DNA from 2 places in the Dactylosporangium sp. NPDC050588 genome. Region 2 is predicted to be linked to the other one. Evidence: predicted binding sites of a transcription regulator. Region 2 holds the regulator's gene; the other holds the start of a gene.

Region 1 (10,469 bases), on a different contig from region 2:
CAGGTCGCCGATGGTGGCATCCTGCGCGGAGATGGTGGCGACCTGGGCGATCTCGGTGTGGCTGGCGACCGGGGTCGCCTTGTCCTTGAGCGCCTTGACGACGGCGGCCGTCGCCTGGTCGATGCCGCGCTTGATGCCCGCCGGGTTGGTGCCGGCGGTCACGTTGCGCAGGCCCTCGCGGACCAGCGCCTGGGCCAGCACGGTGGCGGTGGTGGTGCCGTCGCCGGCGACGTCGTTGGTCTTGGTGGCGACCTCTTTGACCAGCTGGGCGCCGAGGTTCTCATAGGGGTTGGCGAGCTCGATCTCTTTCGCGATCGTCACGCCGTCGTTGGTGATCGTCGGGGCACCGAACTTCTTGTCCAGGACGACGTTGCGACCGCGCGGGCCGAGCGTGACCTTGACCGTGTCGGCCAGGTGGTTGACGCCATGCTCCAGCAGGTGCCGCGCATCGTCGGAGAAGCTCAGGATCTTCGCCATGCGTGTGATGTCCCTTCAAAGCGACACCGCCCCGGCCGCAGCGCTCCTGCGCACGGGTCCGGGGCGGTGGCCACTGATCTACTTGGTCTGGGTCACTTCTCGATGACCGCGAGGACGTCACGGGCGGAGAGCACGAGGTACTCCTGGCCGCCCCACTTGACCTCGGTGCCGCCGTACTTCGAGTAGATGACGGTGTCGCCGACCTTGACGTCGATCGGGACCCGGTTGCCCTTGTCGTCGATGCGACCGGGGCCCACAGCCTGGACGGTGCCCTCCTGGGGCTTCTCCTTGGCGGTGTCCGGGATGACGATGCCCGAGGCGGTGGTCGTCTCAGCCTCGTTGGCCTGGACCAGGATGCGGTCCTCGAGCGGCTTGATCGCAACCTTCGTCGCGGTAGTCACGGGCATACCCTCCTGGGGTATCGATTTCTTACGCTATCGAGTGCCCGGTGAAGCCGTCGTCGCGGGTGCCGGCTCCAGCCGGTTGGCTGGCACTCTCATGTCGAGGGTGCTAATCGGAGGTTATGTCGCTGGCTAGCACTCCGTCAAGGAGAGTGCCAAACACGCCACGAATTCACCCGTCGTCGGCTACGCGACGGACAGCGGCCGGACATCGCATACCGATCTACGCTCACCTGTATGAAGAGGCTGCTCGGCACGTTGATCGTCGCGACCCTGGCCATGGGGTCCCTCGCCGCCTGCGGCAAGAAGGACGGCGGCGACGTTGCCGCGGAGGCCAGCAACGGCCCCTCGAACTCGGCCGAGTTCGGCGAGGGCCCCGGCGGCGCCTCGGCGTCGCCCGGCGGTGGCGGCACCGGGGGCACCGGCGGGACCGGCGGCACCCAGGATCCGGTCGCGGACAAGAGCGCCGCCGGACCCACCTATCCGGGTGACGCCAAGGGCTACTGCCAGGCCGCCGTGTCCGCCTGGACCAAGAACGACATGAACCGGATCAAGCAGCTCGCGAGCAGCGGCGCCGTGTCCAACTTCCAGTACATCGAGAAGGGCGCCGACCACAACTGGAAGTACGTGAAGAAGGACGGCTCCGAGTGCGTCCTGCGCAACGACCACGGCGACCAGCTCCAGGTCACGATCGACGAGCACAACCTGGGCAAGCCGCAGGCCATCACCGACGTCGTCATCGAGAAGACCGAGTATCCGTCGGACGCGTCCAGCTACGTGCAGAGCTTCATCAACGCCTGGTACAACGGCAACACCGCCCGGATGGCCAGCTACTCCAGCCAGTCGATCGCCAGCAGCTACGGCGGCAAGAAGGCGCCGCCGAACTGGACCGAGAGCCAGCCCAAGGAGGACAAGGGCGACTACTGGCTCGTGCACGGTTCGTCGAACGCCGGCGACAGCTATACCTTCAAGGTTCGCAAGAGCCTCGGCAAGGCCGGGGGCATCCTAGGGATTTCATAGACGCATGCTCGAACAGGCGATCCAGGCCGCGGCCGCACTCCCTGACGGCGACCCGCTCGCCGCCGCATCGGCGCTGCGGGCGGCCGGCTTCCCACCCGACCTCGCCGCCGCCGCGCTCACCCAGGTGGCGCTGCGGCGCAAGGCGGTCGCGAAGTTCGGCGCCGACGCGGCGGTGATGCACTTCACCCGCGCCGGCCTCGAACAGGCGACCAGGGCTCCCGTCGCGGCCCGGCGAGCGGCCCGGCTCGCCGCCGCGGGCGCCACCCGGGTCGCCGACCTCGGCTGCGGCATCGGTGCCGACACGATCGCCTTCGCCCGCGCCGGGCTGCGCGTGCACGCGGTCGACGCCTCGCCGGAGACGGCCTCGACGGCGTCGGCCAACGTCCACGCGTTGGGGTTGGCGGCCGGTGTACTGGTGGAGGCCCGCGACGCGACCGAGGTGCCCCTCGACGAGGTGGACGCCGTGTTCTGCGACCCCGCCAGGCGCACGTCCGGCGGGCGGCGGGTGTTCGACCCCCGCGCCTACTCGCCGCCGTGGGACTTCGTGGTCGGCCTGGCGGCGCGGGTGCCGATGACGGTGCTGAAGCTCGCGCCCGGCATCGACCACGCGCTGCTGCCGCCCGGCGCGGAAGGAGAATGGGTCTCGGTCGACGGTGACGTGGTCGAGGCCGCCGCCTGGTGCGGCCCCCTCGCGGCCGCTCCCCGCCGCGCGACCCTGTTCCAGGGTGCACAGGTCTGCTCGCTGACCGGTTCCGGCACGACCGCCGCACCCGTCGGACAGGTCGGAAATTTCGTGTATGACCCGGACGGGGCGGTGGTGCGGTCGCATCTCGTCGCCGAGTTCGCCGCCACGGTCGACGGCGCCCTCGCCGACCCGACCATCGCCTACGTCTACACCGCCTCCGCCGTGCCGACCCCGTTCGGGCGCTGCTACGAGGTGCTCGACCAGCTGCCGGTGGCCCTGAAGCGACTCCGGGCGGCGCTGCGCGCCCTCGACGTCGGCTCCCTGACGATCCTGAAACGCGGCTCGGCACTGGACGTGGAGGAGCTGCGCAGGTCGCTGCGCCTGTCCGGCACCCGGCCCGCGGTGATCGCGCTGACCAGGGTCGCCGGCGCCCCCGCCGTGCTCCTGCTGCGGCCCGTCGTTCAGTAGAGCTGCTGCCCCAGGCGCCGCTGGAGGTCGATGAGGACGTCGTCGGCGAGGTCCTCAGGCGGGCGGCGGCCCAGCTGCTCCGTGAGCATCCGCCCCGACTCCCGGCACATGTCCCACGTCACGCGCTCGTGCAGCCACCGCAGCCACTCGACGACGTCGTTGATGAAGAACGCGACGATCTGCTCCGACCCCCGGACCCGCCGCTCCTCCGCCATCACCGTCAGCGCCGCCGCCAGCCGCCGCCGCGGGAAGTCGTGCCCGGCGAGCGCGTCGGCGAACACGTCCGCCCGGTGCCGCGGCGCGGTCGGCGCGACCGTCAGCTTCGGGAACGGCGGATCGCCCGACGTCCACACCTGCGCGCTGCGCGGCACGAACTCCGGCTCCAGCACCACGTCGATCCGCGACGCGTGCCCCGGGTCGTCGACGGCGACGAGCACCCGCGGCTCCACCGAGCTGACCTTCGTCACGAACCGCGACAGCCCCGTCGCCTCCTCCACGCAGAACCGCGCGTCCGGCAGGTCCAGCACCCCGTCGAACACCAGCCGCCCGACCCGCGGCCCCGCCCCCTGCCACAGCCTGACCCTGACCAGCCCGACCTGCGGCCTGGCCGCCACCCGCACGTGCCGGTCCGTCGCCGTGATCGGCCCGTCGCCGTCGAACACGGACATGTCCCGGCCGCTGGTGGCGCCCAGGAAGATGTGCCCGAAGCCCAGGTACATCTGGACGGCACCGATCTGCATCTCGCTATTGTGGGCCAGTGGCGAGCAAGGGCACCCCGGCGACCGCACTGTTGGCGCGGCAGAAGATCGTGTTCACTCCACACACGTATGAGGTCGACCCCCGGGCCGCCTCCTACGGCGAGGCCGCCGCGGCCGCCCTCGGCGTCGCGCCCGACCGCCTCTTCAAGACCCTCGTCACCACCGTCGACGGGCAGCTCACGGTCGGTGTCGTGCCCGTCTCCGCGTCCCTGGACCTGAAGGCCCTGGCCGCCGCCGTCGGCGGCAAACGCGCCGCGATGGCCGAGCCCGCCGCCGCCGAACGCGCCACCGGCTACGTGACCGGCGGCATCTCCCCCGTCGGCCAGCGCTCCCGGCTCCCGATCGTCATCGACGCCTCGGCGTCCGGACTGTCCACGATGTACGTCTCGGGCGGCCGGCGCGGCCTGCAGATCGAGCTCGCCCCCGACGACCTGGTCAAGGTCACCGGCGCCGTCCTCGCCCCCATCGCGACCCACTGACCATGCCCCGCCGGACGAGGCCCGCCCGCACGCGCCGGCCATGCGCGCCTCCGACGAGGACCGCCGGCGGGTGATCGACGCGCTCCAGCACCACACCCAGGCCGGCCGCCTCACCCTGGACGAGTTCACCGACCGCTGCGACACCGTCCTCGCCGCGAAGACCCTCGCCGAGCTGCGCGCCGCCACCCACGACCTGCCGGCGCTGCCACCGGCACCGACGCCGGTGCCCGCGGGCGCGTCGAACGACCGCCACGTGCTGTGGGTGTTCGCGATCGCGCTGGTCGCGGCCGTCCTGCTGGGCCTCGTCTACGCCGCGTTCCACTGACCCGCTACGCCGTGGGCTGGTGGGTGGTGCCGTGCCAGGACCGCCACAGGGCGGCGTAGGCACCGCCGGCGGCCACCAGGTCGTCGTGGGTGCCGAGCTCGGTGATCCGGCCGTCCTCGACGACGGCGACCCGGTCCGCGTCGTGGGCGGAGAACAGCCGGTGCGCGATGGCGATGACGGTCCGCCCGTGCAGCGCGCCCGCCAGTGAACGCTCCAGGTGGCGGGCGGCACGGGGGTCGATGAGGGACGTCGCCTCGTCCAGGACCAGCGTGTGCGGGTCGGCGAGGACGAGCCGGGCCAGGGCGAGCTGCTGCGCCTGGGCCGGGGACAGCGGCGGCTCGCCGAGGACGGTGTCGAGGCCGGCGGGCAGGGCGTCGACCCAGTCGAGGGCGTCGACGGTGGCGAGCGCGTGCCGGAGGTCCGCGGTCGTCGCCGACGGGCGGGCGAGGACGAGGTTGTCGCGGACGGTCCCGAGGAAGACGTGGTGCTCCTGTGTGACGAGGGCGACATGCCGGCGCAGCGACGACAGCGGCAGGTCCGACAGCGGGACGCCGCCGATGGTGACGGTGCCGCCGCCCGGCGGGTAGATGCCGGCGAGGAGCCGGCCGAGGGTGGACTTGCCGGCGCCGGACGGGCCGACGATCGCGAGCCGTTCCCCGGGCCGGACCTCCAGGTCGATGCCGTGCAGGACGTCGCGGCCGTCGACGTACGCGTACCGCACCCCCCGCGCGACGATCCGCTCGTCGGCGGGGACCGCGGCGGCACCGGTGGCGGGGACCGGCACCGACTGGACGCCGACGATCCGGGCGAACGAGGCGAACCCGACCTGCAGGTGGTCGAACCACGACAGGACCCGGTCGAGGGGGTCGATGAGCGCCAGGAAGTACAGGACGGCCGCGGTGACCTGGCCGACCGTCGCCCACCCCTCGGCGACGAACCACCCGCCGGCGACGAGCGTGACCGCGCCCGGCAGCGCGTAGCCGAACTCCGTCAGCGGGAACCAGACGGTGCGCAGCTTCAGCGTGTACATGTTCCGGTCGTACAGGCCGCGCAGGTGCTCCTGGGTGCGCTCGACCCGGCGCCGCCGCAGCCGCAGGACGTCCACGGTCCGGGCGCCCTCGACGGTCTCGGCGAGCCCGTCGGTCAGCTCGGCGAACGCGGCGCTGGCCGCGAGGTATCCGGCCGGCGCCCGCCGGAAGTACCAGCGCGAACCACCCCACAGGATCGGCACGGCGACGAGGGCCGGCAGCAGCAACAGCGGCGACACGAGCGCGACGGCGCCGATCGTCAGGATGACCTGCAGGATGCCGACGACGACCTCCGGCACGGCGAACCGGACCGTGTCCGAGGTCCCCTCGACGTCACGGGACGCCCGGGTGAGCAGGTCGCCGGTGCCGGCACGCTCCACCGTGGACGGTGGGACGGCGAGGACCCGGTCGACGAACTCCTCCCGCAGCGTCGCGAGGACCTGTTCGCCGAGGCGGGCGGAGGCGAGTCTGGCGTAGCGCACCAGCACCGACACGGCGACGACGAAACCGGTGATGGTGAGCGCGATCCGGTCGACGGTCCAGGTGGTGGTGCCGGCGGAGGTCTTCTCGACCAGGTCGCCCAGCAGGCGCGGGGTGACGAGACCGGCGACGGCGGCGCTGACGTGCAGGGTGACGACCAGCGCCAGCATCCGCGGGTGCTCGCGGACGAGCCGCCGCAGGTACGCGCGGACCTCGGCACCGGAGGCGACGGGCAGCAGCATCAGGCTTCCTCCTCCCTGGTGACGGTCGCGCTGTACGCGGGGCAGGTGGCGAGCAGCTCGCGGTGGGTGCCGGTGGCGGCGACCCGGCCGGTGGCGTCGACGAACGCGACCACGTCGGCCCGGTCCAGCAGCAGCGGGCTGGTGGTGCACACGACGGTGGTCCTGCCGGCGCGGGCGGCCGGCAGGCGCCGCGCGATGAGGGCCTCGGTGTGGGTGTCGACGGCGCTGGTGGGTTCGACGAGCACCAGGACCGGCGGGTCGAGGGCGAGCACGCGGGCGAGCCGCAGCCGCTGCTGCTGCCCGCCGGAGAAGTCGCGCCCCCGCTCGGCGATCTCCGTGTCGAGCCCGTCGGGGAGCGCGTCGACGATGTCCTGCGCCGCGGCCGTCTCCAGCGCGCCCAGCACGGCGGTGTCGCTCTTCGTGGTTTGGTCGCTCTTCGTGGTTTGGTCGCTCTTCGTGGTTTGGTCGCTCTTGGTGGTTTGGTCGCTCTTGGTGGTTTGGTGGCCGCCCAGTTCGTCACGGAGCCGCCCGCGGAAGAGCCGGTCGTCGTTGTCGGCGACGACCACGTGCGACCTGACGTCGTCGATCCGCATGGTCCGCAGCGGCACGCCGAGCAGCCTCGCCTCCGACCCGGGGTCGAGCAGGCCGATCCGGTCGGCGATGGCCGCGGCGTGCTCGGGGCGGGCGGCGGCGATGGCGGTGAGCCGGCCGTGGCCCGCGGTGAAGCCCGACCCGGGGTCTTCGAGGTCGCCGTCGTGCGGCGCCTCCGGACGGGCGGGGTCGTGCAGCTCGGGCTCGACGCGCAGCAGCGACACGACGCGGCCGGCGGCGACGTGCCCGCGGGTCACCTTCTCCGCGACCTCGGTGAGCGTCCGCAGCGGGCTGACGAGAAACGCCGCGTACGCGTAGAACGCGACCAGCTCACCCGGCGTGATCCTGCCCGCGACGGCGAACCTGGCGCCGAGCCACGTGACCAGCGCGACGAACAGCCCCGGCAGCAGGATCTGGGCGCCTTCGAGGAGCGTCTCGACCTTCGCGACCCGGATGCCGGCGGCGCGCACCTGCTGCGACTCGGTCCTGTACCGCCCCGACACGACGTCCTCACCGCCGATGCCGCGCAGGATCCGCAGCCCCGACACGATGTCGGCGGCGCGGCCGGTGAGCGCGCCGGCGAGCTCCCGCTGCGCGCGGCGACGCTGGTGCAGCGGCTTGAGCAGCAGCCCCACGACGGCCACGAGCAGCGGCACGCCGATGACGACGACGAGCCCGAGCGGCACCGACACGTCGAGCAGCAGCACGGACACGACGACGATCGCGACGACGGCCCCACCCCCGCGGGCGGTGACGTCCATCGCGTACCCGACGTGGTCGAAGTCCGTGGTGCCGATGCTCACGACCTCGCCGGTGGCGACCTTCTTCGGCAGGGTCGCCCCGAGCCGCGTCGCGTGCCGGGCGGTGACCTGCATGGTCCGGAACCCGGCGGACAGGAAGTTCGTGACGGCGAACCGGTGCCGCATGATGCCGCTGACCGCGGTCACCGTCCCGAGCCCGAGCAGCGCCCCACCCGCCACGCCCAGCGCACCCCGGTCATGGCTGGTCAACGCGTCGACCCCCGCACCGAGCGCCGCCGGCACGAGCGCCTGACTCACCATCCAGACGATCCCGAGCGCGATCCCCGCGATGATCGTCGGCAGCTGGTGCCGCAGCACCCACAGCAGAAACCGCGCGGCGGACCTGCTGTCAGGCTCCCCCGGCTCGTCGATCGGCAACCGTTTCATGGCCCGCCGACGGTAACCCGGAAGACCGGTCGGACGCCTTACATTTTCCGCCCGCCGGACCGCCCCCGCGCCCCGTCCTCAGCGGTCGACCTCGGTGAAGTCCCACGCCTGCGGCCGCCGCGACACGAGATGCGACGGCGGGTCCGCGAACTCCTCAGGCGTGCTCCCCCGCCACTTCGCGATCACCACCAGCCGATGGTCCGTCGACGAGTACACCTCACTGCTGATGTGCAACGGATGCACCTCGACCTTGGGCAGCATCGCCTCACACACCCACGACAGCAGCTCGTCGAACGCCTCCGGGTGCGCCCGGACCTCCCACATGCGCACGATCACGGCGCTGGACTCTACTCCCATGCCACTCCCACCGTCCTTCCCGCTCCTGCCCACCATGCCACCCCACCGACCGCCCCCTGCGAGCCGCCTGCTCTGACTGGCCGCCCACTGCGGCGGACCGGCTGCTCCGGCTGGTCGGCCCACTCCTGCGGCCTGGCTGCTCCGGCTGATCGGCCCGCTCCTGCGGCCTGGCTGCTCCGGTTGGTCGCTCTACTCCCCCGGCGAACGGTGAATTCCGCTGTGCAGGTCGAACGGCCGCTCCCGCCAAACGGCTCCCCCGCCGAACAGCCACTCCCCGTCGAACAACTCTTCCTGCCAAACGGCTCCCCCGCCGGACGGCCGCTCCCGCCGAACGACTCCGCCCGCCGGACGGCCGCTCCTTCAAACAGCCGCTCCCGCCAACGCCGCCGCCCGGCGGGTGGACGCGCTCGCTGGGCGGTGGCTTCCGCTGTGCAGGGGTGCTGCTGGTCAGGCGGTGACGAGGGTGATCGGCATCGCGGAGTCGGTGGGCAGGGCGAGCCGGCCCGGGGCGGTGCCGGCGGCGACGAGGTGGGAGCCGAGGGCGGCGACCATGGCGCCGTTGTCGGTGCAGAGCTTGGGGCGCGGGACGCGCAGCGTGATGCCGTGCTTGTCGCAGCGCTCCTGGGCGAGGGCGCGGATGCGGGAGTTGGCGGCGACGCCGCCGCCGATGACGAGGGTCCGCACGCCGCCGGCGAGGCAGGCGTCGACGGCCTTGGCGGTGAGCACGTCGCAGACCGCCTCCTGGAAGCTGGCGGCGACGTCGTTGACGGGGACCGGCTCGCCGGTGCGCTGCCGGGCCTCGACCCAGCGGGCGACCGCGGTCTTCAGACCCGAGAACGAGAAGTCGAACCGGTGCTCGACCAGGTCCCGGGCGGCGGTCAGCCCGCGCGGGAACGGAATGACGATCTGCCCGTCGCGGGCGGCGCGGTCGATCGGCGGGCCGCCCGGGAACGGCAGCCCGAGCAGCCGCGCGACCTTGTCGAACGCCTCCCCCGCGGCGTCGTCGATGGTGGCACCGAGCGGCTCGACCCGGCCGGCGAGGTCGTCGACCCGCAGCAGCGACGAGTGGCCGCCGGAGACGAGGAGCGCGATCGCCGGCTCGGGCAGCGGGCCGTGCTCGAGGGTGTCGACGGCGACGTGCGCGGCGAGGTGGTTGACGCCATAGATCGGCTTGCCGGCGGCGAGCGCATACGCCTTGGCCGCGGCGACACCGACGAGCAGCGCACCGGCGAGCCCGGGCCCGGCGGTGACGGCGATCGCGTCGACGTCGCCGAGCGTGATCCCCGCGGTGCCGAGGGCGCGCTGGACGGTCGGGACCATCGCCTCGAAGTGGGCGCGGCTGGCGACCTCGGGGACGACCCCGCCGAACCGCGCGTGCTCCTCCACGCTGGACGCGACCTCGTCGGCGAGCAGCGTGTGCCCGCGGACGATGCCGACGCCCGTCTCGTCGCAGGACGTCTCGATGCCGAGGACGAGGGGCTCAGTCTTCACGTCTCATCACCAACGCATCCGTGTTGCTCGGCTGGTAGTAGCCCTTGCGGACGCCGACACCCTCGAACCCGTAGCCGGCATACAGCTTCTGCGCGGGCAGGTTGTCGACGGCGACCTCGAGCAGCACCTGCTGGATGCCGTGCCGGGCCGCCTCGTCGAGCAGCGCCTCGAGCAGCCGCCGCCCGATGCCCTGCCGCTGCGCGTCCTTGCGGACCCCGACATTCTGGATCCACGCCTCGTCGGGCGGGGCGAGGGCCAGCCCGGCATAGCCGACGACCCGCTCACCGTCGAGGGCCACGAGATAGTGGTGACCGTTGGCCAGCTCATTCCAGAACATGCCCGCGGACCATCGCTCCTCACCGAACAGCTCGTCCTCGATCGGCAGCAGCGACTCGATGTGAAACCAGCGGAGCTCGGCCAGCTGGACGCTCACCGCAGCGCCGGCTTCCGCTCGCCGGGCGCGACGGCGTCGGGCCTGCG
Region 2 (10,469 bases):
TCAACGAGTGGAACCACACACGCCGCTTCTACAAGGCCTACGTCGGCGACCCCACCGACCGCGGCCAGCTCCCGATCTACGCCGAGATGCAGGTGCCCCTGCTGTCCGGTGCCCACCCCGAGCTCATCGCCGAGCTCGTCGACTGCGCGGCCGTCGTCGCGATGGGGTTCGTCGACTGGCTGCACGACGAGGGCGCACTGCTCTGACGCTGCTGTGTGCCCCGCCTTTTCCGGACATTTCCGGTAACGGCGGGGCCGCGTACCGGCGCCGCTTCGACGTGATCCGTGGGCATGGGACGATAGGGGTCTGATCCCCGCCAACTCGGAGAACGGACGCCTGTGCCACCGACGAACGACCCCGGCGTGAACCGTCCCGGTGCCACCGTGCCGGACCGGATCCGCAACTTCTGCATCATCGCGCACATCGACCACGGCAAGTCGACGCTGGCCGACAGGATGCTGCAGCTGACCGAGGTGGTCGACGCTCGGCAGATGCGGGCCCAGTATCTCGACCGCATGGACATCGAGCGCGAGCGCGGCATCACCATCAAGAGCCAGGCCGTCCGCATGCCGTGGCGGGTCCGCGAGGGGGACCTGACCGGCGAGCAGTTCGTGCTCAACATGATCGACACCCCGGGCCACGTCGACTTCACCTATGAGGTCTCCCGCAGCCTGGCCGCCTGCGAGGGCGCGGTGCTGCTGGTCGACGCGGCGCAGGGCATCGAGGCGCAGACGCTCGCCAACCTGTACCTCGCGCTCGAGAACGACATGACGATCATCCCGGTGCTCAACAAGATCGACCTGCCGGCCGCGCAGCCCGAGAAGTACGCCGAGGAGCTCGCCCACCTGATCGGCTGCGAGCCCGACGACTGCCTGCGCGTGTCGGGCAAGACCGGCGTCGGCGTGGCGCACCTGCTCGACGAGATCGTGCGCCAGCTGCCCACCCCCGGCGTCGGCAGCGACGACGGCACGGCCCGCGCGATGATCTTCGACTCGGTGTATGACGTGTACCGCGGCGTCGTCACGTACGTCAGGGTCGTCGACGGCCGGCTCGGCGCCCGCGACCGGATCAGGATGATGTCGACCGGCGCGGTCCACGAGCTGCTGGAGATCGGCGTCATCTCGCCCGAGCCGATCAAGAGCGACGGGCTCGGCGCCGGCGAGGTGGGCTACCTCATCACCGGCGTGAAGGACGTGCGCCAGTCCCGGGTCGGTGACACGGTCACCATCAACGCCAAGCCGGCCACCGAGCCGCTCGGCGGTTACAAGGACCCGAAGCCGATGGTCTACTCGGGGCTCTACCCGATCGACGGCTCGGACTATCCGCTGCTGCGCGACGCGCTGGACAAGCTCAAGCTCAACGACGCCGCCCTGGTGTACGAGCCGGAGACCAGCGCCGCGCTCGGCTTCGGCTTCCGGTGCGGCTTCCTCGGCCTGCTGCACCTGGAGATCATCCAGGAGCGCCTCGAACGCGAGTTCAACCTCGACCTGATCTCCACCGCGCCCAACGTGGTCTACCGGGTGATCATGGAGGACGGCAAGGAGCACGCCGTCACCAACCCGAGCGAGTTCCCCGACGGCAAGAGCAGCAACATCTACGAGCCGACCGTCCGGGCCACCGTCCTGACCCCCAACGACTTCGTCGGCGCCGTCATGGAGCTGTGCCAGGGCCGCCGCGGCTCCCTGCAGGGCATGGACTACCTGTCGGCCGACCGCGTCGAGCTGCGCTACACGCTGCCGCTGGGCGAGATCATCTACGACTTCTTCGACCAGCTGAAGAGCCGCACCAAGGGCTACGCCAGCCTCGACTACGAGCCCAGCGGGGAGCAGCAGGCCGACCTGGTGAAGGTCGACATCCTCCTGCACGGCGAGCCGGTGGACGCCTTCAGCTCGATCGTGCACAAGGACAAGGCGTACAACTACGGCGTCACCATCGCCTCCAAGCTGCAGAAGCTCATCCCGCGCCAGCAGTTCGAGGTGCCGATCCAGGCCGCGATCGGCAGCCGGATCATCGCCCGCGAGACGATCCGCGCCATCCGCAAGGACGTGCTCGCCAAGTGCTACGGCGGTGACATCAGCCGGAAGCGCAAGCTGCTGGAGAAGCAGAAGGAAGGCAAGAAGCGGATGAAGATGGTCGGCCGCGTGGAGGTGCCGCAGGAGGCGTTCATCGCCGCACTGTCCACGTCCGACGCCCCCACCGCGGACAAGCCGAAGAAGTGAAGCACTGCCCCCGTTGCGGGGCGTCCACGGACGCCCCGCCGGTGGAGTGCGCCACCTGCGGCTACGAGGTCTTCCTCAACCCCCGCCCGACCGGCACCGCCATCATCTTCGACGACGCCGACCGCTTCGTCGTCATCCGCCGCGCCCGCCCGCCGCAGGTCGGCTGGTGGGATCTGCCCGGCGGCTTCTGCGACGGCTGGGAGCACCCCCGCGACGCGGCGGTCCGCGAGGCCCGCGAAGAACTCGGCGTCGAGGTCCGTCTCGGCGACTTCGTCGGCATGTGGATCGGCACCTACGAGTACCAGAACGAACAGCTGTCCGTCCTGGACTGCTTCTGGCTGGCCCGGCTGGCCCCCGGCGCCACCATCACCCTCGACACGTCCGAAGGCACCGAGTATGCCTGGGTGCCTTTGTCCGATCCGCCCCCTCTCGCGTTCATCACGATGGAGTCGGCCATACGCGAGGTTCGTCGATCGCCGGGGCGTTTGGTCACCTGAGGTCACGGGCAATAAGAGCGCAACCGCAACTGCAATCCCCCAGGTTGAGGCTCTGAAGGAGGACACCGTGACTGTCACCGGAATCATCACGGCACTGATCGTCGGCCTGATCGTCGGTGCGCTCGGGCGCCTGGTCGTCCCCGGCCGCCAGAACATCCCGATCTGGCTGACCATGGTGATCGGCGTGGTCGCCGCCCTGCTCGGCACCGTCATCGCGAACGCCATCGGCATCTCCACCGACACCCCCGGTGTCGACTGGGGCGAGCTGCTGATCCAGGTGCTGGTCGCCGCGGTCGGCGTGGCCCTGGTGGTCGGCGTGTCCGGTCGCGGGCGCCGCAGCACCCTGTAACACCCCCATCGCGTCAGGCCCCCAGCCTCCCCGGACTGGGGGCCTTCGCGCGGGGTGGACGCGGAGCGGCCGTGCGCCTCAGGGGTTGAGGGGCACGGCCGCTTCGGTCAGGCAGGGGGGTAAAGCTAGCGGAGCCAGGGGATGGAGCGGTCGAGGAGGCCGCGGGTCTTGAGCTCCTTGCGGAGGGGGATCTCCTCGTCGATGTAGCCGTTCCAGTTGATGCCCCAGTAGTTGGCCGTGTGCGTGGCCTCGCCCAGGAGCTGGCGCTGGACGGGGGTGCGGTTGGCCCACCACTCGCCGTCGTAGTCGATCGGCATGTCGTCGAGGTTGCGGATCCACCGGTACGTGTAACCGATGAACAGCATCTTGCGGGTGACCTCGGAGTAGTTGGGCGACCGGGAGTGCCAGAGGCGCCGGTCGAAGATGAAGCAGTCGCCCGGGTTGGCCGTGATCTCCACGGTGCCCTCGGGGTCCGGGTTCTCGACCGTGGTGTCGGCCGGGCGGGGCAGCGAGTTCCAGAGGTGGCTGCCCGGGATGACCTTGGTGGCGCCGCGGCCCTTCTCCGAGAGGTCGGAGATGACGTAGGCGATCTTCAGCGAGAACATGGGCCGCGGGAGGTTCGGGTCCATGGTCTCGGGGTCGGAGTTCTGCCGGTACCCGTCCTGGTGCCAGCCCCACGAGGGAGCCTCGGTCATCGCCGCCGGCGGGGTGATGTCGAGGTGGTTGTGGTGCGTGTAGATGTTCCAGCCGGCCAGGCCCCACATGTATGGGAAGAGGGTCGGCTGGGTCAGCAGGTGCCCGAAGAGCTCGTCACGGTTCAGGAAGCCCAGCAGGTGCAGCGTGCCGTCCTTCTTCATGCTGCTGGAGCCGGCCGCCTGCTCCTCGGCGTAGACCCGGTCCATGGCGGCTTCGAGCTGCGCGCGGTGGTCTTCCTTCAACACGTTGCGGACCAGCAGGAAGCCCTGGTCCAGGAATTCCTTGCGGTCGGCCTCGCTGATCGGCTCATAGCCGGTCAGACCGCCGTAGTCGGGTGCAGCGGACGTCATGTCCTCCCCTTACTTTCGTCAACCAGGGAACGACCGATGGTAACGCGAGGTGTACAACGGACCGAGTCGGGAGTTCTCCACCGGACAGTGCGAAATCGCGTCCGAACGGCGTGCAACCTGCGCGTCAGTAGACCTCGGCGACGACGCGGTCGCCGCCGGCGCCGCCACGCTGCGTGATCCGGGCCCAGCTGCCGCTCTTCGCGGTCCACTCCATGTCGTTGAACGCGACCCGCTTGACGCCGTGGTCCTGGGCGTGGGCGACCATCCAGTGCGCGTACTGCCAGCCGGTCTTCTGCTCGCGGACCTTGAGCGCGACCCCGACGAGGTCGGTGACGTCGGCGGTGCTGACGTTGCCCCAGTCGAGCTTGACGCCGGCGGCGAGGGTCTGCGCGGCCTCGACGCCGTGGCTGGAGGACTCGGTGACGGTGCAGGAGACGGCGCCGGTGGCCTCGCCGCTCAGGGCGCGGGCCATGATCTCCGACTCGTCGACCCACTTCTCGTACGCCTCGGGGTGGGCGCTGCGCTGCACCTCCTGCGCGGCGTCGGTGACGCGCATCTTCTCCCAGCCCTTGACCTTCAGCAGGGCGGTGTAGAAGGCGTTCGCCGCGTAGCGCGGGTCGGCGATCTGCTCGGGCTTGCCCCAGCCCTGGCTGGGCCGCTGCTGGAAGAGGCCGATCGAGTCGCGGTCGCCGCCGGCGAGGTTCTCCAGCTTCGACTCCTGCCACGCGGTGGCGAGGGCCACGACCAGCGCCCGCCGGGGCACGCCGCGGCGCAGGCCGACGGCGGTGATGGTGGCGGCGTTGGCGACCTGCTCCGAGTCCAGCGGCACGGAGGTGACGGTCGAGGAGGAGCCGGACGACGCGGCGGGCGCGCTACCGGCGTCGATGACGCAGGCGCGGCCCGGCGGCAGCAGCGCCGGCAGGTGGTCGCCGACCTTCTGCAGCAGCGCGTAGATGCCGGCGGTCGCGACGATGCCGAGCACCACGATCGCGATCAGCACGTGTCGTGTACGCATCGTCACCTCCTGACCTGAGAACTTGACCAGCGTACGTCCCACCCGCCACCACATCCCCGCGCTACACACCGGGACGGGACGGGTCCGGCCGTTCAGGCGACGCCGTCAGGGATCCAGTTTGGGTCTCGTTTGTCCCGGAATGCCATGATTCCCTCGATTCCTTCGGCGGAACCGAAATACGACACGGAAAGTTCTGTCATGGCCGCCAGCTCGTCACGGAACGTGTCGGCTTTCCGTCGCCGGAGCAGTTCCTTCGTGCCGCGCAGGGCGCCCGGCGCTCCCCGTACCAGTGCCGCGACGAACGCCGAGACGGCCTCGTCGACCTGGTCGGCGGCGACGGCGGCGGTGACCAGACCGATCTCGCGGGCCCGGGCGCCGTCGAACGTCGCCCCCGTCAGGAACAGCTCCGCGGCGGCGCGCGGGGACAGCCGCGGCAGCACCGTGGCGGAGATCACGGCCGGGATGACGCCGATGCGCACCTCGGAGAACGCGAACGTCGCCTCGAGCGAGCAGACCGCGATGTCGGCGGCGGCGATGAGGCCCAGGCCACCCGCGCGGGCGGGCCCGGTGAGCCGCGCGACGACGGGCTTCGGGCACTCCCAGATCGCGGTCAGCACCTCGCCGAGCCGGTTGATCGGCGGCTTGCCCGAGCCGAACGCGGCCGCGGTCTCCTTCAGGTCCGCGCCCGAGCAGAAGACCGGCCCGGTGTGGGTGAGCACGACGACCCGCACGGCGTCGTCCGCGGTGGCGGCGGCGAGCGCGGCGAGAAGCTCCTCGATCAGGGCCGTCGACAGCGCGTTGCGGTTGGCGGGGCTGTCGAGCGTGACCGTCGCCACGCCATGCGCCGTCTGTGACCGTACGAGTGGCATGCGGGCACACTAGTGAAATGCCCGGAACACTGCCAGAAGGTGAGCCGATCCCGCGGGACGGCGCGCTGCCCGAAGGGGTCGCCGACGCGGCGGGGGAGGCGGGGTTCGGGGTCTACGTCCACGTCCCGTTCTGCGCGTCCCGCTGCGGGTACTGCGACTTCAACACGTACACCGCCGACGAGGGCGTCCTGAGCGCCGGCTATGCCGAGCAGGTCCTCGACGAGCTGGCCCTGGCCGCCAAGGTGGTCGCGCCACCGCGGGTCGACACGGTCTTCTTCGGTGGCGGCACGCCGACGCTGCTGCCGCCGGCGGAGCTGGCCCGCATCCTCGACGGCATCGACCGCACCTGGGGCCTCGCCGGCGACGCCGAGGTCACCACGGAGGCCAACCCGGAGTCCGTCGACGCGGCGGGGCTGCGGCAGCTGCGCGCGGCCGGGTTCAACCGGATCTCCCTGGGCATGCAGTCCGTCGCGCCGGGCGTCCTGGCGGTGCTCGACCGCCGGCACACCCCCGGGCGGCCGGCGGCGGCGGTCGCGGAGGCGCACGCGGCCGGGTTCGAGCGGGTCAACCTGGACCTGATCTACGGCACGCCCGGCGAGCGCCCCGAGGACTTCGCGGCGTCCCTGCGCACCGTGATCGGCTCGGGCGTGGACCACGTGAGCGCGTATGCCCTGATCGTCGAGGACGGGACCCGGCTGGCGGCCCGCATGCGCCGCGGCGAGCTGCCGTTCCCGGACGACGACGTGGCCGCCGACCGCTACCTCGCCGCCGAGCAGGCCCTGACGGAGGCCGGGATGACGTGGTACGAGGTGTCGAACTGGTCCCGCGACTCGCCCTGCCGGCACAACGAGCTCTACTGGCGCGGCGGCGACTGGTGGGGCCTCGGGCCCGGCGCGCACAGCCACGTGCGGGGGGTGCGGTGGTGGAACGTGAAGCACCCGCACACGTACGCGGCGCGCCTCGCCGACGGTGCGTCGCCGGGGCACGCGCGGGAGGTGCTGACCGAGGAGGAGCGGCGCTTCGAGGACGTGCTGCTGCGGATCCGGCTCGCCTCGGGCCTGCCCCTGGCCGTCCTGGAGCCGCCGGCGCTGGAGGGCGCCCGCCGCTGCCTCGACGACGGGCTGCTGGAGGCCGAGCCGTTCGCCGAGGGCCGGGCCGTGCTCACGCTGCGTGGCCGCCTGCTGGCGGACGCCGTGGCCCGCGACCTGACCTGACCTGCCCTCACCTGACCTGACCTGCCCTCAGAGGGGCCGGACATGGCGAGGGGCGGCTCGATGGCCGCCCCTCGAACGATCGGGCCTTACTTGATGAAGCGGTACGTCATCGGGTAGCGGTACAGCTCGCCGCCGTTGGCCTTCATGCCCGCGATGATCGCGAACACGACGATGACGATCCACGGCACGATGAGCGTGAGGCCGAAGGTGCACACCGACAGCAGGGCGCCCACGAACAGGATGATGCCCCACGTGATGTGGAAGTTCAGCGCCTCGTTGGCGTGCGCCTTGACCGTGGGCGACTCGTTGCCCTTGGCCAGCAGCGCGATGAGCGGGGCGATGAAGCCGATGAAAATGCCACCGAAGTGCGCGATCAGGGCCCAGGTCTTCTCGTCGCTGTTCGCGTAGCCGACCGGGCCGGCGCCGGGGTATCCACCGGGCTGCTGGTATCCGTACTGACCCGGCTGCTGGTAACCGCCGGGCTGCTGGTAACCGCCGGGCTGCTGGTAGCCACCGGGCTGCTGGTAACCGCCCTGCTGGTAGGCGTTCGGGTCCTGGTAGCCCGCGCCGCTGGTCGGCGGCGGGTAACCTCCACCGGAGACCGGCGGCTGCTGGCCGTAGTCCGGGCCCGGCGGCGGATACTGTGCCCCGCCCGGCATCGAATAGGGGTTGTTGGGGTCCTGCGGCACGCCGTACTCCCCGGGGCGAGGTGGTTCACTCATGGGGGCCACGGTAGGGGTACCGATCAAGTATCGCCAGCGACGTGGCATGACTTCTTTTGGACAAACTTGGCGCAGACCAGTCCAATAGCGGCGGTTCGCACACATGACGATCATTCCGTGGGCGGCGCGGGCGACGTAGACTGGCACTCACAAAGTGGGAGTGCCAGTTTCTCGAGGAGGTGCGCATGGCTCTCGACGAGCGCAAGCTCGAGGTCCTGCGTGCCATCGTCGAGGACTACGTCGCCACCCAGGAGCCCGTCGGGAGCAAGGCCCTCGTCGAGCGGCACAACCTGCGGGTCTCTCCGGCGACGGTCCGCAACGACATGGCCGTCCTCGAGGAGGAGGGCTATATCCGGCAGCCGCACACGAGCGCCGGTCGCGTGCCCACCGACGCCGGCTACCGGCTCTTCGTCGACAAGCTGTCCCGCGTCAAGCCGCTGAGCCCCGCCGAGCGACGGGCGATCGAGCGGTTCCTGATCGGCGCCGTGGACCTCGACGACGTCGTGCACCGCACCGTGCGGCTGCTCGCGCAGCTGACCCGGCAGGTCGCCGTCGTGCAGTATCCGAGCCTGTCGCGGGCCAGCGTGCGCCACTTCGAGCTGGTGCCGCTGTCCACCACCCGGCTGATGGTGGTCATGATCGCCGAGACCGGCCGGGTCGAGCAGCGGATGGTCGACCTGCCCGGCCCGATCCTCGCCGACGACGTCACCGAGCTGCGCCGCAGGATCAACGAGAAGCTCGTCGGCAAGCGCCTCGTGGACACCCCGCCACTCGTCCAGGCGCTCGTCGAGGAGTCCGGGCCGAGCCTGCGCCCGCCGATGACCGTCCTGTCGACCGTCCTGCTGGAGACCCTGGTCGAGCGCACCGAGGAGCGGATCGCGCTCGCCGGCACCGCCAACCTGGCCCGCGGCGGTCTGCTGGACTTCCAGGGTTCGCTGCGGCCGATCCTCGAGGCGCTCGAGGAGGAGGTCATCCTGCTCAAGCTCTTCGGCGAGGTCGAGCCGAGCATGACCCGGGTCCGCATCGGCGACGAGAACGAGATCGAGGACCTGCGCAGCGCGTCCATCGTGGCGACCGGCTATGGGCCGGGCTCCATCGTGGTGGGCGGCATGGGTGTGCTCGGGCCGACGCGGATGGACTACCCCGGAAACATCGCCACGGTGCGTGCCGTGGCACGCTACGTCGGCGATCTGCTGGGACAAGGTTGAACCTCATGGACGAGTCAGGGGCATAGGACTCAGTGGCGAAGGACTACTACGGAATTCTCGGTGTCAAACGGGACTCCACGGCCGACGAGATCAAGCGCGCTTACCGGCGGCTGGCGCGCGAGTTCCACCCGGACGTCAATCCCGATCCTGTGGCACAGGAGAAGTTCAAGGAGATCAACGCGGCCTACGAGGTGCTGTCCGACCCGCGTAAGCGGGAGATGGTCGACCTCGGCGGCGACCCGCTCGCGCCCGGTGGCGGCGGGGCCGGCCCGCAGGGCGGGGCGTTCGTAGGGTTCCAGGACATCATGGACGCGTTCTTCGGCACGACCGCCAGCCGCGGGCCTCGCCCGCGGATCCGGCCGGGCGCCGACGCGATCCTGCGGCTGGACCTCGACCTGCACGAGACCGCGTTCGGTGTCGAGGCACCGATCACCGTCGACACCGCCGTCGTGTGCAGCACCTGCACCGGCGCCGGCACCGCGCCCAACACCCACCCGACCACCTGCGAGATCTGCGGCGGTCGCGGCGAGGTCCAGTCGGTGCAGCGCACGTTCCTCGGCCAGGTCGTCTCGGCCCGGCCGTGCTCGGCCTGCCAGGGCTTCGGCACCGTCATCCCGCACCCGTGCGCGACGTGCGGCGGCGACGGCCGGGTCCGCACCCGCCGCACGCTGACCGTGAAGATCCCGTCCGGCGTCGAGGACGGCATGCGCATCCGCCTCGCCCAGCAGGGCGAGGTCGGCCCCGGCGGCGGCCCGCCCGGGGACCTCTACGTCGAGATCCACGAGCGCCCGCACGACGTGTATTCCCGCAAGGACGACGACCTGCACTGCCGGGTCACCGTCCCGATGACGGCGGCGGCCCTCGGCACCCGGCTGACGATCAAGACCCTCGACGGCGAGGAGACGGTCGACGTCAAGGCCGGCACCCAGCCCAACCAGACGCTGCGCATCCGCGGCAAGGGTGTCCCGCACCTGCGCGGCACCGGCCGCGGTGACCTGCACGTCCACCTCGACGTGCGCACCCCGACGCGCCTGGAGCCGGAGCAGGAGAAGCTGCTGCGCGACTTCGCCCGCACCCGCGGCGAGGAGGTCGCCGAGCTGTCCAAGCAGGGCGGCTTCTTCTCCCGTGTGCGCGACGCCTTCAACGGACACGCGTGAGCGGCCGGAGCGTAGCGGAGGGCGTTCACGCGTGTGGGCTGTCCGGTCCGGGTGTCGCTGCGTGAGCCTTCCGCTCTTCCTGGTCCCCGATCTTCCGGTCGGGGACCACTGGCGGCTCGACGGGCCGGAGGGGCATCACGCGGCCAACGTGCAGCGGCTCTCGCCCGGTGAGG

What was found. Region 2 encodes HrcA, which represses chaperone genes, less so after heat shock. Its sites were predicted from a motif close to GGTTNGCACNCTCNNNNNGAGNGTGCNAACC; they were not measured.
Region 1: the regulator HrcA is predicted to act here: its motif matches at 963-993, upstream of groES (co-chaperone GroES).

What each region holds. Positions count from the first base shown of each region.
Region 1 is NZ_JBFAJA010000001.1:79,765-90,233, reverse strand. Features, by position in the region: gene groL (chaperonin GroEL) at 1-477, opposite strand, end outside; gene groES (co-chaperone GroES) at 570-884, opposite strand; gene AB0I21_RS00485 (hypothetical protein) at 1,116-1,898, shown strand; gene AB0I21_RS00480 (class I SAM-dependent methyltransferase) at 1,903-3,051, shown strand; gene AB0I21_RS00475 (hypothetical protein) at 3,045-3,791, opposite strand; gene ybaK (Cys-tRNA(Pro) deacylase) at 3,809-4,288, shown strand; gene AB0I21_RS00465 (DUF1707 domain-containing protein) at 4,329-4,613, shown strand; gene AB0I21_RS00460 (ABC transporter ATP-binding protein) at 4,618-6,363, opposite strand; gene AB0I21_RS00455 (ABC transporter ATP-binding protein) at 6,363-8,141, opposite strand; gene AB0I21_RS00450 (hypothetical protein) at 8,220-8,477, opposite strand; gene tsaD (tRNA (adenosine(37)-N6)-threonylcarbamoyltransferase complex transferase subunit TsaD) at 8,946-9,989, opposite strand; gene rimI (ribosomal protein S18-alanine N-acetyltransferase) at 9,979-10,422, opposite strand; gene tsaB (tRNA (adenosine(37)-N6)-threonylcarbamoyltransferase complex dimerization subunit type 1 TsaB) at 10,419-10,469, opposite strand, start outside.
Region 2 is NZ_JBFAJA010000046.1:52,884-63,352, forward strand. Features, by position in the region: gene AB0I21_RS29530 (YbjN domain-containing protein) at 1-206, shown strand, start outside; gene lepA (translation elongation factor 4) at 339-2,219, shown strand; gene AB0I21_RS29540 (NUDIX hydrolase) at 2,261-2,716, shown strand; gene AB0I21_RS29545 (GlsB/YeaQ/YmgE family stress response membrane protein) at 2,784-3,065, shown strand; gene AB0I21_RS29550 (phytanoyl-CoA dioxygenase family protein) at 3,191-4,111, opposite strand; gene AB0I21_RS29555 (hypothetical protein) at 4,236-5,132, opposite strand; gene AB0I21_RS29560 (enoyl-CoA hydratase-related protein) at 5,219-5,995, opposite strand; gene hemW (radical SAM family heme chaperone HemW) at 6,013-7,209, shown strand; gene AB0I21_RS29570 (DUF4870 domain-containing protein) at 7,296-7,931, opposite strand; gene hrcA (heat-inducible transcriptional repressor HrcA) at 8,117-9,139, shown strand; gene dnaJ (molecular chaperone DnaJ) at 9,172-10,296, shown strand; gene AB0I21_RS29585 (16S rRNA (uracil(1498)-N(3))-methyltransferase) at 10,358-10,469, shown strand, end outside.